DNA from 3 places in the Paenibacillus sp. Y916 genome. Region 1 is predicted to be linked to each of the others. Evidence: riboswitches for the same ligand, from Rfam matches in the RefSeq annotation. Region 1 holds a riboswitch; each other region holds the start of a gene.
What was found. A riboswitch is a leader RNA that binds a small molecule or an ion and turns the genes downstream of it on or off. The one in region 1 is predicted to bind thiamine pyrophosphate.

Region 1 (6,928 bases):
TGTCGAAGTTCAGATCAGGCATCCCATCCCAGAATATCCCCATATAATGATTCCCATTCGCCTCATACCAAGGATTGTCACCTGATGCAGCACTAATACCACTTCGATCTCTATTCTGATCCTCAGCCCACACATACCAATCCCGATATGAACTCTGCTCCCCTTCTACTGAATCCTTAAACCACGGATGTTCTTTACTCGTATGGTTTACAACCAGATCCATAATAACTTTAATGCCACGTTTATGAGCTTCATCAATCAATATTGTCAGATCTTCTATTGTTCCATAGTCAGGATTCACAGTTCTATAATCGGTTACATCATATCCGTGATAGCTTGGAGAAGGTTGAATCGGCATGAGCCAAATCCCACCTACACCCAAATCGTCAGTTGTAGAGGGATCCCCATCATTCAGATAATCAAGCTTCTCGATAACCCCCCGTAAATCCCCTATACCATCACCATCCGAATCATAGAAAGAACGCACAAAAATTTCATAGTAGACTGTTGAAGGTTGTTCATCAATCAGATCCTTCCTCTGTGAAATAGCTATCTCATTTCGTTGTGCCTCGGTAGCAGGTACGGTGGTGTTTGTGTTATTCGGTTCTATTTGTGTTAATGTAACATTATCTGCATCATTGCATCCCATTAACAGCATACTGAATACAGATATCCCCATAAATCCAAAAGTAAATCGTTTGTAGTATCTAGTTAATGTCGCATTCGTCAATATGTCATCCCCCTTCATTTGCGCATTCATGCGCTTTATGGGTATATAATAACGGAGGATTCATATTAGTCAATATGTTTATGATAGGTTTGTTATTTACAAGCCGAAGACATTAGATTAAGATATCAATTGTAAAAGAGAATATTTCGTTTGTATGATTTAATGATTCATGCAAACGGTATCATCGGAGGTTATTATGTCTGTAACAATTAAAGATGTCGCGCGGAAGGCTGGCGTATCTCCCTCCACGGTGTCACGAGTACTATCCAATCATCCTAGAATAAGCCTTGAAACTTCTCGAAAAGTAAAAATTATTCTTGACGAAATGGGGTATTACCCCAATATTATGGCTCAAAGCCTTGTTTCCAAAACAACGAATAGTATTTGTGTTATTCTACCGAAGTCTGCTGAAGAACTGTTCCTCAATTCATTCTTCATGGAATTAGTTCGGGGGATTGTCACACAAGCGAATCGGTCGGGATACGATGTTGTACTTAGTTCGGGAGGAAGCGAGCAAGAAGAAATCGAAGTTGTTTCTCGACTCATCAATGGGAAAAGAGTCGACGGAGCTATTTTGCTATATTCACGTAAAGATGATCCTGTTGTCGAATTTCTACACAGTAATCATCATCCCTTTGTCTTAATTGGTCGTAGCGATAAATATCCGGATCTACTATCCGTTGATAATGATAATATTCAGGCAGCCTATGATGCTACCAAGCATTTGATTTCCTTCGGTCATAAACGAATCGGTTTCGTTAGTGGCCCCCCCCATCATGTCGTATCCATGGACCGACTTAAGGGGTACCAAAGGGCTCTCGAAGAAGCCGGACTTGAGATGCGGAAAGATTGGATTGTTGAAGGGGAATTTCTGCAAGAAAGTGGCTATCGAGCAATGTCGTTCTTCATGAATTTACCGCAACGGCCTACAGCCTTAGTTGTGGTTGACGACCTTGTATCCTTCGGTGTACTGCGTGGCTTACATGAACTTGGATACAAAGTTCCTGATGATTTAAGCATCGTCAGCTTTAATAATATTGCCATATCTGAACTCTCTACACCACCCATAAGTAGCGTCGATATCGGTATTTATAATTTAGGTTACACCGCTTCTCAAGCCTTGATTCAATCGATTCAACAGGACGGGGAGAAGGATTTTCAAAAAAGACATATTATATCTCATCGCCTTGTCGTTCGAGAATCTTCTATGTTATCTGTCACTGAATTAAATAATTAACATACCTATGCAAAAACATGATTTCTGCTATAATGTTCTTATGAAGTTGTTAAATACTGGTTCGTCACGGATACCATAATATAGTGAAGCACACTCTTGCTTCATTATATTTTTAAATATAAATACAAACGTTTGCACAATGGAGGGAAATACCTTATGAAATCTAATAATCATCCCATTCAAGCCTGTTTATTTGACCTCGACGGCGTACTTGTTGACACAGCTAAATACCACTTTTTAGCTTGGAAACGGCTCGCTGATGAGTTGGGCTTTATATTTACTGAGGAAGATAATGAAAGACTAAAAGGTGTTAGCCGTATGGCTTCGCTAGATATCTTACTTGCAATAGGCAATCTTCAACTCGATGAAGAGACCAAGCTAACACTCGCTGACAAGAAAAACAACTGGTATGTTGACTATATTTCAAAGATGGATGACTCGGAAATTTTACCGGGATCTCTCGCCTTTCTTCAAGAATTGAAACAACATGGAATTAAAATTGCCTTAGGTTCTGCGAGCAAAAATGCTATGACGATATTGAACAATGCTAATTTAGTTCCTTACTTCGATGCCATTATTGATGGCACTCACACATCGAATGCTAAACCTGATCCAGAAGTATTCATACTCGGTGCAAAGGCCGTACAAATTGCCCCAGAGCATTGTGTTGTATTTGAGGATGCCGAAGCAGGTATTGAAGCGGCTTCACGTGCTGGAATGCGTAGCATAGGTATTGGCTCAGTAGGCTCACTCACCCAAGCAGAATATGTCGTATCTTCTCTCGAAGAAATGTCTGTTGAGAAATTACAACGATTATAAATATTTCTATTTACCATCATATTTTGAAGGAGACGATTCGCATGAAGCAATATTTACAATTAGACCCATGGAGCATTATTGAAGAAGGTTTCGACCCACAGAATCATGAAATATCAGAAAGTATATTCAGTATTGGGAACGGTTACATGGGACAACGAGCTAATTTCGAAGAGAAATATAGTGGCTCCTCCCTTCAAGGCAGCTATATGGCCGGCGTATACTATCCTGATAAAACACGTGTTGGATGGTGGAAGAATGGCTATCCTGAATACTTTGCAAAGGTATTAAATTGTACGAATTGGATTGGTATTGATGTCCTCATAGATGGAGTAGCCCTTGACCTAGCTGTATGCAAAGTGAAGGATTTCGTACGCGAACTCAATATGAAGGAAGGCACACTCTCAAGAAGCTTCATCGCTGAACTTCCAGATGGTAAAGAAGTGCAGATTGCGGCGATTCGATTCACCAGCATTGCTCGTCGAGAGATCGGAGCCATCCGATATGCCGTGACACCTTTGAATTTCAGTGGTTCTATTTCTTTAACACCGTATCTTGATGGTGACGTGTCTAACAAAGACTCTAACTACGATGAGAAGTTCTGGTTAGAAGTGTCCAAAGAAGTGACAACAGCAGATGCAACACTAACGATCAAAACAAAGAAGCTTGATTTCCACGTTACCTCTGTCATGGCATATACAGTACTCAAGAATGGTACTCCTGTTACGATCACACCGGAAACAATCGATAAAGAAAAATATGTTGCTCATTCTTTTAAACTGGATGTCCAGGAGAAAGAACAGATTGTCCTATATAAATATGTAGCGAATGTCACTTCCCGCGATCATGATCAGGATCAATTACTTAGCGTAGCGCGGAACGTTCTTCAATCTGCCATGGGGGCGGGATTCCAAGTTCTACTTGAAGAGCATATTACTGCTTGGGCTGAAAAATGGAGTGAGAGTGACATCGTTATTGAGGGTGATGTTGCAGCACAACAGGCGATTCGATTCAATATTTTCCAACTTAATCAGACTTATAACGGAGAAGATGATCGACTCAATATCGGGCCTAAAGGGTTCACAGGTGAGAAATACGGCGGAAGTACTTATTGGGATACCGAAGCTTACTGTCTCCCCTTCTATCTAAGTACAGCTGACGAATCCATTGCTCGGAATCTGTTGGTCTATCGTTACAAGCACTTAGAAAAAGCGAAAGAAAATGCCAAGAAACTCGGCTTCAGCAAAGGTGCCTTATATCCTATGGTAACTATGAATGGAGAAGAGTGCCATAACGAATGGGAAATTACTTTTGAAGAAATCCACCGTAATGGCGCTATAGCTTATGCTATTTACAACTATGTCAATTATACAGGGGATACTGCTTATCTTGGCCAATATGGTCTTGAAGTTCTTGCTGAAATTTCGCGATTCTGGGAAGAACGTGTCAATTATGTTCCTGCCAAAGACCAATATATGATGTTAGGTGTTACTGGACCTAATGAATACGAGAACAATGTCAATAATAACTGGTATACGAATAGTATCGCAGTATGGACGTTGAAATACACGTCGGAAGTGCTGAATGACCTGCACAAGAATGATCCGACCGTTTATGAAGAAGTTATAACTAAGTTACAATTAACTGAAGATGAAACAACCAAGTGGAACGATATTATTGCTAAAATGTACTATCCATATGATGAAGAACGCCAAGTTTTCTTACAGCAGGATGGATTCTTGGATAAAGACCTTACACCAGTTAGCGAATTAGATCCGTCTAACTTGCCATTGAATCAGCAATGGTCTTGGGATCGTATCCTACGTTCTGTTTACATTAAGCAAGCTGACGTATTGCAAGGAATATTCACTCTAAGAGACCAATTCGATTTAGATACAGTTAAACGTAACTTCGATTTCTACGAGCCTCTTACCGTGCATGAGTCTTCCTTATCTCCTTGTGTGCATTCGATTCTTGCTTGCGAACTGGGATATAAAGAGAAAGCTTACGAGATGTATCTTCGCACCTCTCGCTTAGATCTCGACAATTATAACAATGATACCGAAGATGGTTGTCATACGACGAGCATGGCTGGTACTTGGATGTCTGTTGTTCATGGATTTGGAGGATTGCGTGTACGGAATGGTGTTCTACACTTAAACCCATTCAACCCTGGACATTGGAAGTCATTCTCGTTCAAAGTCATGTTCCGTCATTCGCTCCTAAAAGTAACCGTTAGCGAGCATGATGTGACCGTTACGAATGAGACGGAAGTTCCTGCTAGTGTGAATGTTTACGGTAAGGATTACACCGTCAATGGATTGAGTCATATCCAAGTCGATCTATAATATATATGAAGAGACCTCCACAATCCGCAGCCCGGATGTGGGGGTCTTTTACTACTTCAGGCAATCCACTTTCTTTGCTTTCCATCCTTATCCGTATACAGAATATTTGCGAGTTGGATATCAAGAATGACATAATTAGGGTCACTTGGTCCGTCAAACCATTCCTTTAAATCATCATTCCAACATTTTCGCTTCAAACTATCATCTGTGCTAATCGAACAGGTTCCTTCCATCTCAACTACCTCTTTAGTCCCTCCGATTTCATACCCTATCAGCAAAGATACGTTTGGATTATTCTTCAACTCCTCTACCTTATGCGTTCTCCGATCGCTTACCAAATGAATGCTCAATCCTTCATTATACAACATCATATATCTCTGCTTTGGCTTATTGCCTTCAATAGTTGCCAGAGAACAAATCCTATTGTTGTCTAAGATCTTCGTTATATCCTGCTCTATTATCTTGTTGTCCATCATGAATGGTATTCCCCTTCCTCTTGTTGAATGTACTTAAACCATATGATTTATTGTACCCACCTATTAAAATACGAATCAAGATTTGAACAATTCCTAGCTGGACACCCCCAGCATAGTCGATTATAATGACGTAGAATGCCTTAACTTCATAAGTACAGGGGTGCTGGAATTGGCCGGCTGAGATTGTGTCCCACTAGACACTGACCCTTATACCTGATCTGGATAATGCCAGCGTAGGAACGTATCTGATATGATTATATCCATATCTATCTTGCGCCTACATGCGTCCCGATTACGGGGCGCTTTTTTGTATACGAATAGGACATGGAACAACCAGTCCAATAGAGGAGAGAGCAGAATGAGCAAGAAAAGAGCAATGTCGTTACTATTTACATTCTTACTAATACTCGTAATAGCGGGTTGTGGAGGAAATAAGAATGAACAAAATGCACAGACTAGTAAGAAACTACAAGACGTCAAAATTGTCTTAGACTGGACTCCTAATACTAATCATACAGGTCTATATGTAGCGAAAGATCAAGGATATTATGAAGAAGAAGGTCTTAATGTTGAGATAGTCCAACCAGGTGCAGGCGGAGCCGATACGATGGTCGCTTCAGGGGCCGTACCTTTTGGAATAAGCTATCAAGAAAGTGTGACACTAGCTAGAACACAGGACGTCCCGCTCGTCTCTATTGCCGCAGTCATTCAACATAATACGTCCGGTTTCGCCGCACCCGTAGATCGAAACATTAAATCACCCATGGACTTTGAAGGTAAAAGTTATGGAGGTTGGGGTTCGCCTGTAGAAGAGGCTATCATGGGCTCCATCATGGAGAACGAAAAGGCGGATGTTAAGAAGGTTAAGATGATCAATATGGGTGATGCCGATTTCTTCACGGCGGTTAAGCGTGATATCGATTTCGCATGGATCTTCTATGCATGGACAGGTATTGAAGCAGAGCTCCGCAATGATCCAATCGACATGTTATATGTTAAAGATTATGCTGCGGAACTAGACTATTACACGCCTGTCATTGTAACGAATGAGAAGCAGATCAAGGATGATCCTGAATTAGTCAAAGCTTTCCTCAGAGCAACAACGAAAGGCTATCAGCTAACCATTGATAAACCAGAAGAGGCTGCTAATATACTTAGTAACGCAGTTCCTGAGTTAGATAAGGATCTTGTTCTCGCAAGTCAGAAGTGGCTTAGTCCACGTTACACAGACGATGCCCCTCGTTGGGGTGAACAAAAAGTCGAAGTATGGCAGGGCTATACCGATTGGATGCTAAGTCATAATCTTCTGGATAAACAGATT
Region 2 (6,928 bases), on a different contig from region 1:
TTGGGGCATTAAGCACAGCGCTGGCCGCAACGGTAGGTACAGGTAATATTGTTGGTGTAGCCACAGCTATTAAGATGGGTGGTCCGGGAGCATTATTCTGGATGATGGTTGCAGCCTTTCTAGGAATGGCAACGAAATATGCAGAAGGATTGTTGGCTGTTAAGTATCGCACGATTGATAAGAATGGAAATTATTCGGGTGGACCGATGTATTATATTGAGAAAGGTCTCGGACCTCGCTTTAAACCGCTAGCAATCATGTTCGCTGCAAGTGGTATATTAGTAGCATTATTCGGTATAGGAACGTTTCCGCAGGTGAATGCGATTGTATCCTCAACAGAAGCGAGCTTTGGAGTTCCCATCGTAGTAACGGCTGTTATTCTAGCGGTGCTGACAGGAATTGTGACCATTGGAGGGATCAAGAGTATTGCTCAAGTGTCCACGAAGGTGGTTCCATTCATGTCCGTTTTGTATATTCTTGCTGCTCTAGGGGTTCTAATCACCTTCGCTGAGGAACTTCCACACGCGATCGCTCTAGTGTTCACATCTGCATTTTCAACGACTGCGGCAACAGGTGGTTTCGTCGGGGCGACGATTATGCTTGCGATGCGCAGTGGTGTTGCAAGAGGGATCTTCTCCAATGAGTCTGGCTTAGGAAGCGCACCAATCGCTGCAGCTGCAGCCAAAACGAAATGGGCAGCTGAGCAGGGATTGATTTCGATGACAGGTACCTTTATAGATACAATTATTATTTGTAATCTGACCGGACTGACTTTATTGGTAACAGGAGTATGGAATGGAAATAGCGAAGGTGCGCTTATGACGCAGGCAGCATTCGCCAGCGCTTTCCCTGCATTTGGAGCAGATTTACTGACCATCTGTTTGGTATTGTTCGCATTTACGACTATTCTAGGATGGAATTACTATGGGGAACGATGTGTTGAATATTTAATAGGGGTAAAGGGGATTAAACCATATCGTATCTTGTTCATAGCATTAGTAGCTGGTGGAGCATTTATCAAATTGGATGCGATTTGGCTGTTAGCTGATATTGTCAATGCGTTGATGGCATTCCCTAACTTGATTGCACTACTAGGTCTATCAGGTGTTGTAGTATCTGAGACACGAATATATATGGAGGCAATGGGTAAGGGGAAGCAGAAGGAATGATCCCGAGCTTGTCGAATGATATGGAGTGGACTCCCTACCTAATTAGAGATGGGATATAATAGAGTTGTGTAAGTCCATCATATAACATCAACGACATAAAGGAGATTACTTAATTATGCATACACACGCTAGTCTTTTGGAACAAATGAATCAAATGGAGATTAACCAAGAAGGTGTCGTACTTGTACACTCCTCCATGAAAAGTTTAGGTGAGGTAGAAGGAGGGGCTGATACGGTCCTCAACGTGTTGTCAGAATTCATGGAAGACGGACTGCTAGCTCTACCTACTCATACATGGGCTAATATAAATGCGAACAATCCTAAATATTATGTGGAAGAATCACCTTCTTGTATCGGTATTCTTCCTGAAATATTCCGTAAGCGACCGGGTGTCATACGCTCTTGGCATCCTACGCATTCCGTGGCGGCCTTGGGTGAGGGAGCGGAATCATTCACTACGGGTGATGAAGTGTTCGATACACCATGTGCCAGAGGTTCAGCATGGGGCAAATTATTGGATCGCCAGGCGACCATTCTACTCGTAGGGGTGGACTTGCGCAGAAATACGTTCATGCATGGGATTGAGGAATGGGTTGATATTCCAGGCAGAATGACCGATGATCCTGAACCGTTGCAAACCGTCTTAGCTGATGGAACCGTGATTGAAGTGCCATCCCGTAGGCATTGTGGACAGTCATGGTCAGAGTATTTCTGGAAGGTTGAGGACGTGATGGTGAAGCATGGTGCGATGTATTTCGGACAATTGGGTGATGCGGTTGTACGTGTATGTGACACGGTCAAGATGACTGAGGTTCTTACAGAAATGCTGCGTGAGTATCCCGATTTATTCTCGGACAATGAACCATTAAATGAGCATATGCAGCAGTTATTTGGATAAGTTAGTGAAGAATAGAGTAGTATACATATTTCTATTCTTTATAGTAATGACTTTAGGAATTTGTTCGAGGACCTTTTCAGATGTATTACCCTTATTTGTATCACGACATTTCGGAGATGCTTTGTGGGCAAGTATGGTTTACTTCGGTTGTCGGATATTGTTCTTACAGCAAAGATTACTTGTGTCTGTTTGTTTAAGTTTAATCTTTAGCTTTAGTATTGAATTCAGTCAGTTATATCAAGCGGATTGGATTATTGGAATACGATCAACACTATTGGGAGCATTAATATTAGGAAAAGGTTTCTTAGTCATTGATTTAATCCGATATGTGGCTGGGATCGCTTGTTCTTGTATTATGGATTATTACTTGTTTAACCGAGGAGGAAGAAGATGAGCAACCTGAAATGGTTAGAAGGTTGGTATGAGAATCATTGTGATGATGAGTGGGAGCAGACCCATATTTTGAAGATTGAATCGATAGACACTCCCGGATGGAGATTAACGGTACCTTTACTTGAGACTGAATTAGAGGGAAAAACGTTAGACGAAATTATTATTGATCGAGATGATCATGATTGGGTGAGATGTTGGATCAAAGATGGATATTTCGAAGGTGCAGGTGGATTGAGAAATTTAGAAGAGATGATACAGATCTTTAAGGAATGGGCGGAAAGCTAGCAGAGAGATACCATAAAAATATCTTAATGGGGAGTTCGTGGGGTTCTCAATTTCAAAGAATCTAAAAAAAGAGATTCTAAAGTTCCAATAATTGTGTTAGTATGTATCCAATTGAATACGTTAGATCACTAGGGGTGCTATTTGGCTGAGACGGAATGTGTGATTCCAAACCCTTTGAACCTGATCTGGATTATACCAGCGTAGGGAAGTGAGCTTGAGCTTTGGTTAAGATATTTTTGTATGCGTATATGCGTATATACGTCTGCATTCTTTTGACTATAGTTATAGGCCACCTTCTATTGCAGAGGGTGGCCTTTTCGCTGTTCCATCTTATCTGAGATTCGTCATACGAGAAAATAGGGAGGGAGTGCGATGTCAGCACGAGAATTACATGTGATCTCGAATGGTCAGTCTGAGTTAGAACACTTTGCAAGGATTGCGGCACTTATTCATCCTTTTGTAACGGCATTTCATATAAGGGAGAAATCAAGTCATGCAGCTGAACTTTGGGCAGGGGTATTGGCTTTAAGAGCAGGTGGAGTACCCCTTAGTAAAGTGATCATAAACGACCGAGTTGATGTGGCTTATGCCGCTGGAACTGGGGGAGTCCAGTTAAGCTACCGTAGCCTAGAAGTGCAGGCAGTGAGGAAAGCTTTCTCTGAATTGCGAATAGGACGTTCTGTTCACGATGTTCAAGAGGCAGTGGAGATGAGTGAGCAAGGATCTGATTATCTAGTGTTTGGGCATATCTTCCCAACAGCTTCTAAGCCCGGACAGCAAGCTAGAGGAACGAAGAAGTTAAAGGAAGTGGTGAAAAGTGTTCCTATTCCAGTTATTGCGATCGGAGGTATTAAGCCCGATCATGTGCAGCAGATTGTCGCAACTGGAGCAGCAGGTATTGCAATATTATCAGGGATTACTGCAGCAGATGATCCGTTAAGTGCAGTACACAATTATCGAGAGGCATTGGATATGAAAGGTTATGCTAAAAAAAAGTAGGAGGTTATTGACTAGAATGAAACAATTGGATGTCATTATTATCGGTGGCGGTGTTATTGGGAGTTCAATTGCCTATTATATGTCTGCGCGGGGAATGAAAGTTATCTTATTAGAGCGAGATCGCTTGGGTAGCCAAGCTTCGAGTGCGGCAGCGGGTATGCTTGCTGTACAGGCAGAGATCACTGAAGCAGGCCCGATGTTCGAGATGGCGCGTGCCAGTCGGACGTTATTTCCACAGCTAGCGAAGGATTTAAAGGACTTGACTGGAATAGATATCGGCTTGAAACGCAAAGGGATGTTTCGGCTAGCTGCAACTAAGGATGATATGCAAGAAGTTCAGCGTATTCTAGCTTTTCAAAAGCAAGTGGGAGAACAAGCGGAGTGGTTATCTCAAGAGCTGGTAGGACAACGTGAGCCCAAAATATCCGCAGATATAGAGGGAGCAATGTTCGCAGAAGAAGATAGTCATGTTGATGCACCTGAATTATGTCTTGCATTGGCGAAGGCAGCGGTAGTACTTGGAGCAGAAATAAAGGAATTTACTGAGGTTAAATCACTTCTCTGTGATCAAGAGCGTATTACTGGGGTAGTTACAAGCGAAGGAGAGCTTCACGCTAATCAAGTTGTGATATCTGCTGGGACTTGGAGTGATTCTCTGCTTAAGCAAGCTGGATTAACTTGTGAGATGTATCCAGTCAAAGGAGAGTGTTTCTCTGTGCTTAGTCATTCTCCGTTATTGAAATCTACCGTGTTTAGTGATGGTTGTTATCTCGTCCCGAAGAAAGGAGGACGACTCGTAGTTGGAGCTACGATGGTGGAACATAGTTATGATCGCAGGGCTACAATTGGAGGGATTTCTAAACTATTAGATGCTGCAAAACGGATCTTACCAGGTATCGTGGAGGCGGAGTGGGAACAGGCTTGGAGTGGTCTCCGTCCGCAGACATTAGATGGGTTACCTTATTTGGGTGAGCATCCGACTTTGAAAGGGTTATATGTAGCAACGGGTCATTATCGTAAAGGAATTCTACTTGGGCCAATTACGGGTACCATTGTGGCAGATTGGGCAGAAGGAAAGAAGGAAAAGAACTTGTCTATAGAATCGTTTCGTGTCGATCGGCATCAGAATGTTAAGCGGGAACAGGTCGTGACTATATGCTAAAGTTACAAATTAATGGTGAACAGGTCGAAGTCGCTAATACATGTACGACAGTTACAGCATTATTGTCGCATTTTGAATTAGAATCTAAGGTTGTTATTGTGGAGTGGAATCAGCAGATCTTAGAGAAATCAGATCATGAGACGACATGCTTGGCAGATGGAGATCGAATTGAGATTGTACATTTCGTAGGAGGTGGCTAATTTGTTGAAGATAGGAACACATGAATTTAGTTCAAGATTGCTATTAGGAACAGGGAAATTCCCAAGCTTTGAGGTCCAAAAAGAAGCCGTTGATGTATCTGAGGCACAAATTTTGACGTTTGCGGTTAGACGTATGAATATATTTGAGGCGAGTCAGCCTAATTTTTTGGAAATGTTAGATATTAATAGGTATACACTACTCCCGAATACAGCAGGTGCTTCAACAGCTGAGGAAGCCGTTCGCATCGCGAAATTAGCGAGAGCATCTGGGCTGTGCGACATGATTAAAGTCGAAGTGATTGGTGATTGGAAGACGCTGTTGCCAGATCCACTGGAGACGTTAAAAGCTTCGGAAATGCTTCTAGAGGAAGGATTTATCGTTCTACCCTATACATCAGATGATGTGTTATTAGCGAAAAGACTACAAGAATTAGGTGTTCATGCCATCATGCCAGGTGCATCCCCGATAGGTTCGGGTCAGGGTATTATTAATCCTTTGAATCTTAGCTTCATTATTGAGCAAGCAACGGTGCCGATCATTGTAGATGCGGGTATTGGTAGTCCTGCTGATGCGGCATTTGCTATGGAGCTTGGAGCCGATGCGGTATTACTGAATACGGCTGTTTCAGGAGCGCAGCATCCTGTGAAGATGGCTCTAGCAATGAAACTCGCGATTGAAGCGGGTAGATTAGGATTTGAAGCGGGTCGAATTCCGAAGAAGCGATATGCATCTGCTAGTAGTCCGATGGAAGGATGGAGTAGCACTTGAATGAACGATATTCACGACAGAAGCTATTTGCACCGATAGGAGAATCGGGACAGCATAAGCTGGGTACGAAGCATGTCCTGATTATCGGTGCAGGGGCATTAGGTACAGGAAATGCAGAGGCACTTGTAAGAGCAGGTGTAGGCAAGCTAACGATTGTTGATCGAGATTACGTGGAATGGAGTAACCTGCAACGCCAACAACTATACTGTGAAGCGGATGCGGAGCAACGCATACCCAAAGCTATTGCAGCGAGGCAAAGGTTGATGGAGATTAATTCGATGGTGGAAGTGAATGCACATGTAATGGACGTTACGACAAGTGAGATACAATATATGGTCTTGGGTGTCGATCTGATCATTGACGCGACAGATAACTTTGATACTCGGTTGCTAATGAACGATGTTTCTCAAAAGGTTCGTGTACCTTGGATTTATGGAGCATGTGTCGGTAGCTATGGGATCACATATACCATTATTCCTGGAGAGACTCCTTGCCTGAACTGCTTACTCGAAACCGTACCGTTAGCTGGAGCTACCTGTGACACGGTGGGTATTATTAGTCCAGCTGTACAAATGGTTATCGCTTATCAGTCAGCAGAAGCTTTGAAGTTATTGGTAGGGGATGTATCTTCATTACGTAATAAACTTACTTCTTTCGATCTATGGAGTAATCAGCACTCTTCCATAAATGTACATAGCATGAAGAGGCTGTCATGTCTTTCCTGCGGAGAAAAGCCGACCTATCCCTATCTTTCTGAGTCAAATCATACGAGAACAGCCGTCTTATGTGGAAGAGATACGGTTCAGATTCGACCACCCGTACCGATAAGACGAGATTTAGTGAAACTCGTTGCAGTTTTCGCTCAACAAGGATATCGAGTAGAGTATAACCCATACCTGGTTTCGTTATATACAGGTAATCATAGGTTGGCTATTTTTCAAGATGGAAGAGTGTTGGTACACGGAACGAATGATATTGCTGAAGCTAAGAGCTTGTATCATCGATATTTAGGTTGATCTTATGGCATGCTCAAAATAGGGGAGAAGCCCAGTG
Region 3 (6,928 bases), on a different contig from region 1:
ACCTCCTGCAATCGAAGCATCTTGCAACCAGTATTTGCTTACGTCTGGATTCCCAATGATGACAACAGCTGCAGTAGCCTGTTCAAGCCATTTTACATAAGGTGTCGCTGTACTCAATTGTGTAAGTGTATCTTTGTTGGTCAATAGAACAAATTCTCTAGAAGGTAGGTTATTACCAGTTGGAGACAAATAAAGAGCTTTTGTAAGCTTTTCCAGTAATTCCTCTGGTAAAGGAGTATCTTTAAAGCGTGTAATCTCTCTCCGTTTGTTAATGGCTGTAAGAACGTCCATGATCACTACACCTCTTCCCAAGCTTTCTTGAAAAACCTCAAGTACACTTTAGAAACTACAATTTTGATAACGACATACATTGGAATAATAACGATGACACCTACCATTCCGAATAAATCAGCACCTGCTAATATGAGTATGATTGTCGTCAATGGATGAATATCAAGCTGTTTGCCAAAAATATAAGGTGCAATAATATTGTCCTGAACTTGTTGCGCTACCAAAATGATAATAAGCGACCATATGGCTATAGCAGGCGATTGCACTAGTCCGATAATGACGATAGGTACAGAAGAGAGTATCGCTCCTACAAAAGGAATGAAGTTCAAGATCACCGCGATGACAGTCAGTAAAAGCGCATAAGGTAGACCAATAATGAGAAATCCGATGTACATTAGAACACCTAGAGCTACATTGACAGTGACTCTTCCTACGATAAATCCACTTAGCGCATGGTCAATCTCACCCATGACTTCGTGACCATCTTCCCGAAACCGTATAGGTAAGAAACTAACCATTTTCTTTCCGAATTTCTCACCTTCTTTCAGCATATAGAACAGAAAGATCGGAAACGTGAAGAGGATAATAGCGAAATTAGAGAAGAACGAGAACAAACCTGTAATGTAATTGGTTAAGAATGTGAATCCTTTATTAAGATAGTCTGTTACTTGTGACATAAGGTCGGCATTCTCTGGAATAATGGCAGCTAGAAAACCATTCTGTTCAAGCTTTCCTAGTTGATGACCTAGAGAATTAAATAGGCTTGGTGCGTTAACAACTAAGTTCGTCAATTGAGTAACCAATGATGGCCATACACCGATTATAAATCCTACAATGCAAATGGCAATAACAACATATATGATCAGGATGGCTAGCGGACGAACAATTTTCTTGCGTTCCATTAGATCTACCAATGGACGAAGCAAATAATAAAAAAAGCCTGCCATTAAAAAAGGTACAATAATCATCATACTAAATAATGATAGTATCGGTTGGAAGACAAAATCAACAAGTGAAACCAAATAAATAATAAGCAGCACTAAGATTATTCCGATACATAATTTAATGAATTTATTCAATTTCGTCAAATGGTCTCCTCCAAATTAATCTACTAAAATGCTAACCCTATCCCGCCTTCTCCTGCATATGTACCCATTATTGGACCCATATTCGAGAATAATACTTCTTTAAAAGGATATTTCTCAAGAATCCGTTCTTTAATTTCAAGTGCTCGACTCTCACAATTACTGTGCACGATGGCTATAACGGCATTCTCATAATCATGTTGCTTCTCATCTAATCGCGATAACAGACTCGTAATTGCTTTTTGAATACCACGTGTTTTTTCCACTACTTCCACTGTACCCTCTTCGCTGATTTTGAGTAAAAGCTTGATATTAAGCATGGATGCGACCGCACCGGACAATCGATTTAGTCGTCCCCCTTTGATGACGTTCTCCAAGGTCTCCAAAGTAAAATAAGCCTTGACCTCCTGTATTTGATGAACCACTTTCTCTTTTAGATCGTGTAAACTTGTAGCAGATTCAGACCATTTTGCTGCCAAGCCAACAACTAGCGATAACCCACCCGAGAAGGTTTTAGAGTCTAACACCTCAATGCTATTACTATGCCCTTCTTCAACATACATTTCTTTAGCAATCATCGCAGCCTGGTAAGTACTACTGATATTAGAGGACATGCAAATGACCAAAATATCCGTTCCCTCTTTCACTTCTTTGAACTTTTCAAGAAAATCTTGTGGACTGGGACTAGCCGTAGTCGGCAATTCCCGAGATTCTTTCATTTTAGTGTAAAATGTTTCTGCATCCATATCCCCAGGCATACACTCATTCTGGAAATGTACTGATAAATTGACGATGGAAATATTAAACCGCTTAATATACTCTACCGGTAAGTCAGAACCGCTATCTGTAATAATCTTGATCGGCATAACAATAATTACGCTCCTTATAACCTCAATTATGATTTCCTAACATTTAACTGCAATACACTGTCATACCTTATTATATCTTTCGCATTAGAGAGAATCAATTTATCATTTATCATTAAAGAGTGATATGCTAACAATTAGCAGAATCAATTGGAAAAGAGGTCGTTTGTATGAATGTATTACTATTACTCGGCAGTATACTAATGTTTTTGGCTGTAGCCTTAGGGGCCTTTGGGGCACATGCATTAAAGAAGAAGTTATCTCCAGATCAAATGAAGGTCTACGAGACAGGGATACAATACCATATAGCTCACGCACTGGGGTTATTGGTACTTGGTCTACTTGCGGATAGTTCTGCTAACTCTTCTCTTATTGTCCTGGCAGGATGGTTCCTCTTCGCTGGAGTTATCCTATTCTCGGGTAGTCTGTACGCCTTAAGTCTCAGCGGAATAAAAAAGTTAGGGGCGATTACACCACTTGGTGGTGTAGCCTTCTTGATTGGCTGGGTCATGGTTATCATCACTGTAATCTAAGAACAAGATAAGCTTTTTCTAATGAACTCTCTACATCCGAAATAGAGATGCGCTTCTCCCAGTATCTTTCCTTCTTGCATTAGTATTCTACGTGTCTGCGGGAAACCACGGAATGGGGCCGAACTCATATGAAAGTTTGAGTAATGACTGAATTGGCTCTTCAATGTTTAAAAGCGGAAGATTACCTAGCGGACCATATGTTTTCGGTTGGGGGATTTGGGATTCCATATTATCCATATTATCATTCTCCGATTCCTATCCACCCTCACTTCTTCATTCACCAATGATATTTTCTATACGGTCAAGAAATAAACCAATGATAGCCTGTAGGCTATCATTGGTTCATGAAGTAATGGATGAAATTCAACCGGAACAATCTATCTCTAATTAAACAAGCTTATTCCACCAAGGTATCATTTCATATACACATAACCCATCGTGTTCTCCAATAACCTTCATATCACTTGCTTCTTCTGCCGTATAGCTTTGCACTTTTTCAGTTGTTTCAACGTGATATGTCTTTCCTGATAAGTTTGATACAACAATATAACAATCTTCATGGCTTTGAGCATCTACCGCAAGTAAATCGGTAGGGATTCCTGTTACGACAACCACTGCATTTTGAGCTCGTTCTTCTGTCAAGATGATATTCCCCTTCTGTGCCTATTTATAATAGATCATGATTTAATATCATAGCGGTGTAAAGAAATTCTGTGTGTAATATATATGATAATCACTGGAACTAATACCAAGTGCAACACCTACACCCAACGTTTCAAAAGAGGACTAAAGTAAATTGCTTCGATGTCCCGAAGAATTTAGCCAACCAGAGTACGCATATATCACTTTATTATAGCCTGCTGAAATAGTTACGCAACGCCATGTCTTGGCTATGATCTCTGGCTGCATTCGCCGCAGTGTTATTCCATTCTAGAACATTCAGCCCGTTTCGTATACGTACAACATTCGTCAGATCAAATATTTGAATAGTTTCATTTATAAATGACGCTTCCACCCTCTTTTAATTCGTTCGCTTTATTCAATAGGCCATTTCTTATGGTAGCCTGTTCCTCTTGTTCCTTCTGTCTAGTTGAATCTCGAATATCATGAGAAATTCGCATGCTACAGAACTTCGGTCCACAGATGGAACTGATCACGCCAGCGGAATTCGAACCGAGCTTTAGATAGTGCATTATCACGGTCCTGTGCTCCCTTATGCCCTTTAGCTAAATCAGCAGCTTCTTTAATCCACGATAATCGATTGGGATGCAATCCAACACGAATATCTGGACGAGACCCCATTACATACACTTTTTTACTTCCTGGAAAAGCTGATAGATTAACAGATTCTTTCTTCATTTCGCTTGTCATTTCATTTCCTCCTATAAGTAAGGTGATTTGATCAAGCGGAGCAAATTCTATTCAACAAGCAGAAAAAAGACCGCCTCAGAGAAAGAGGCAGTCTTAAATAGACAAATAGAACTCCATTTCCTCCGCTGGCATTACCCAGATCAGGTTTGACGGTCGATAGTTGATCACTATCCTCTCAGCCTGGCACACCAAGCTCCCGTTACGATGTAATTGTTAGTTAATGTATAACGAAGTAACAAGATAAAGCAATACTAAATTCCCAAATGACCATCTAGATACATTCAACAACCTTTTAAAGTTTAAGCTGTAAATCCGCGATTTCATCAATCTGTGCGGCTTCCGCAGGATCAGCCGCAATCAGACGGTCATAAACGACCTGATCTGGGACACTGTTATTCTTCTTTAGTGCAGCCAAATACCAACGAGCAATTTCACGGTTTGTTGCATTGGTATAATCTTCGCTCAAACCAATCTGTAGCGTAGCTATAGCCGCTTCCAATTGTTCAGACATAAATTGTATTTTGCCTGTATTCAGTGCTACAGCCGGAGCAACCGTAAGCGACCTTCCTTGCAGTTCTTCAGAAGATAGAGTCTTCAAATATTCCAAATCCGCCAGTACGTGGCTGTAGGCCTCAAGCCCAATGTTGAAATTAGCTTGCTTGTTAACACTGTCTTTCTGTGTGTGAGCCACCTGCCCCAGATCATAAGAGCGACTGATGAGAGCGCTGTACCAGTCCATCTCCCAGAGATTCTCCCTGTTTATGATATCTGCGTAATTCTCATTGAAGCCACGCTTCAATGTAGTAGCGGCCACTACAGGTTCTCCTAACATCAGCTGTATTTTACCCGTATTCAGAGCGATGGTCGGAGTGATGGAGAACGGACGTCCCTGCATCTGCTCCGGAGGGAGTGTCTTCAAATACTCCACACCGACCACAACCTGTTCGTATGTCTCGAGCCCTGTATTGAAATACTCCTGTTTCAGAACATCATCCTTGAGGGTATGTGCCTGGTCTCCCATCGCAAATGAGTGTCTAATCAGTGCATCATACCAATCAATATCCCAGACGAACTTGTTGGCATTGTCACGATAGACCGCCTGAGCAAGGTCACTTTGCCCTTTAAGATCATAGTAAGCTGCTAACTGCGTCAGCAACTGCTTGTTGTAAGGCTCGTCCTTAAGGGCGCGCATCAGCACATGAAAGGACTCTTCAAGGAACTGCTCGTTTTGAGTCTGCCTAAACACCTCCTGATCAAGCGAGGACAGATATATCGCGGACTCCGGATGGCTCGGGCGCTTATCCAAAGCTTTAACCATTGGTGCCTTCAACTCTTCGTAGGATTGACTAACATTAATTAGGTTATTTGCTTTCACAGCGGCATTATTCGACGTGATATAACCGATCAAGATGAACAACAGAGATACAGTGCCGATTCCTAACACTGCGAAATATCCAAGGCGTAGCCCCGTCTTATTCCAGTTCCAACGCAGTGGCTTACTGTCCATAACCACTGCCATCCCTGCCAATCCGATAAAGACCAGTATTCCCATGAAAGCATAGCTCATATTGAAGTCCAGTAGGCTATGAATCAGAATAGACAAGGCTATAATCAGATAAAAGAAACCATTACCGAAATCATCCTTATCTCTTTTTACATATCCACGAATATATTTATAAAAAATATAAATGATAAAACTCATAAATATGATAAATCCTAGAATCCCTACCTCAATCAAGTATTGTAAGAAGAAATTATGTACCTGCCGGCTAGTATATGGGTTATTCTGATATTGCTCATACAGTGAGGCCCACCCTCCTCCTCCAACACCAAGGATCGGATAATCCTTAACTACTTTTAATGCATCCTTATAAAAAGTAATCCGCTCCAACACGCTATGCTGTTGGAAGTTAATGTTCTCCAGACGTGTTCCCATGTTCGCAGGCAATATGTTTCTCATGCTTGTTCCGATAAACAGGAAAGCTATCACGCCGACCAGAGCTACCGAGCCAAGTGGAATCCATAGTCCAGTTAGCTTGCCTGATGCAAGCTGACCCAGCTTCTTGTGTAGCCATGGTGTCGCAAAACGCTGGATGACCCAGCTTAGTCCGGCTACAATCAAAGAGCCTCCAAGTAAATACCCCCAGCCCTTCAATGCGGCGGATGATGTGTAAGTGGTGTTCAGTTCAATGCCCAAATTGGTCACAGGTGCTGAAATGAGTAACGAAACGACTCCAGCAATTCCGAGCTGTACGATCCATAGTATCTGCTGCACAGGCTTCAGGAATAAGAGCAATAAAATGAATACAACTGGTAGCATGACTAGACCGCCGCGCGATAGTGTCAGCAAGATTGATACAATGATCGGGACTAACATGAACCCGTGCATCAACTGGCCAATCCATTTCTGAGAACGAACTAGCGCGAACAGGGCTACGAATAGAAAAGCCATCAGGAAGGCTGCATATGTATTCGCATATTGGAAGATCGAAGTTAGCCGCAGTCCGTTGGAGTCGATCATCACCGCTTCTATATATTTACCTTCACGCACAGTCTCAGAGAACCACCCTACGAGCGAACCTGCAAAATTCCAACTTCCAAGCCAATTCAGCAATCCGAAGGATACAATGAAATAGGCAATAGCAAGAATAGCATTCTGCATGACCATATTTAGTTGTTTTTGCTTCAGCAGATATAACGCTACAATGAATATTGTCGCATACATGCTCTGGATGAACATCATATTCATCGCCATATAATGCGATGCGGCGACAAACACCGA

Region 2: linked by a shared signal. The riboswitch ahead of AC1TO9_RS06835 (thiamine phosphate synthase) and the one ahead of AC1TO9_RS13410 (ABC transporter substrate-binding protein) in region 1 are both predicted to bind thiamine pyrophosphate.
Region 3: linked by a shared signal. The riboswitch ahead of AC1TO9_RS04575 (phosphomethylpyrimidine synthase ThiC) and the one ahead of AC1TO9_RS13410 (ABC transporter substrate-binding protein) in region 1 are both predicted to bind thiamine pyrophosphate.

Annotation. Positions count from the first base shown of each region.
Region 1 is NZ_JBXCJA010000005.1:145,923-152,850, forward strand. Features, by position in the region: gene AC1TO9_RS13385 (alpha-amylase family glycosyl hydrolase) at 1-730, opposite strand, end outside; gene AC1TO9_RS13390 (LacI family DNA-binding transcriptional regulator) at 927-1,967, shown strand; gene pgmB (beta-phosphoglucomutase) at 2,124-2,786, shown strand; gene AC1TO9_RS13400 (glycoside hydrolase family 65 protein) at 2,828-5,131, shown strand; gene AC1TO9_RS13405 (pyridoxamine 5'-phosphate oxidase family protein) at 5,188-5,607, opposite strand; TPP riboswitch at 5,754-5,865, shown strand; gene AC1TO9_RS13410 (ABC transporter substrate-binding protein) at 5,966-6,928, shown strand, end outside.
Region 2 is NZ_JBXCJA010000002.1:548,696-555,623, reverse strand. Features, by position in the region: gene AC1TO9_RS06855 (alanine/glycine:cation symporter family protein) at 1-1,169, shown strand, start outside; gene AC1TO9_RS06850 (AAC(3) family N-acetyltransferase) at 1,285-2,067, shown strand; gene AC1TO9_RS06845 (ribosomal maturation YjgA family protein) at 2,072-2,461, shown strand; gene AC1TO9_RS06840 (immunity 53 family protein) at 2,458-2,745, shown strand; TPP riboswitch at 2,866-2,969, shown strand; gene AC1TO9_RS06835 (thiamine phosphate synthase) at 3,118-3,744, shown strand; gene thiO (glycine oxidase ThiO) at 3,761-4,906, shown strand; gene thiS (sulfur carrier protein ThiS) at 4,900-5,106, shown strand; gene AC1TO9_RS06820 (thiazole synthase) at 5,108-5,875, shown strand; gene AC1TO9_RS06815 (thiazole biosynthesis adenylyltransferase ThiF) at 5,872-6,891, shown strand.
Region 3 is NZ_JBXCJA010000002.1:98,375-105,302, forward strand. Features, by position in the region: gene AC1TO9_RS04535 (nitroreductase family protein) at 1-291, opposite strand, end outside; gene AC1TO9_RS04540 (AI-2E family transporter) at 297-1,379, opposite strand; gene AC1TO9_RS04545 (DegV family protein) at 1,403-2,242, opposite strand; gene AC1TO9_RS04550 (DUF423 domain-containing protein) at 2,413-2,775, shown strand; partial or broken gene AC1TO9_RS04555 (hypothetical protein) at 2,805-2,894, opposite strand; gene AC1TO9_RS04560 (hypothetical protein) at 3,163-3,417, opposite strand; gene AC1TO9_RS04565 (CAP domain-containing protein) at 3,626-3,790, opposite strand; gene AC1TO9_RS04570 (hypothetical protein) at 3,768-3,896, opposite strand; gene AC1TO9_RS04575 (phosphomethylpyrimidine synthase ThiC) at 3,898-4,146, opposite strand; TPP riboswitch at 4,247-4,356, opposite strand; gene AC1TO9_RS04580 (O-antigen ligase family protein) at 4,439-6,928, opposite strand, start outside.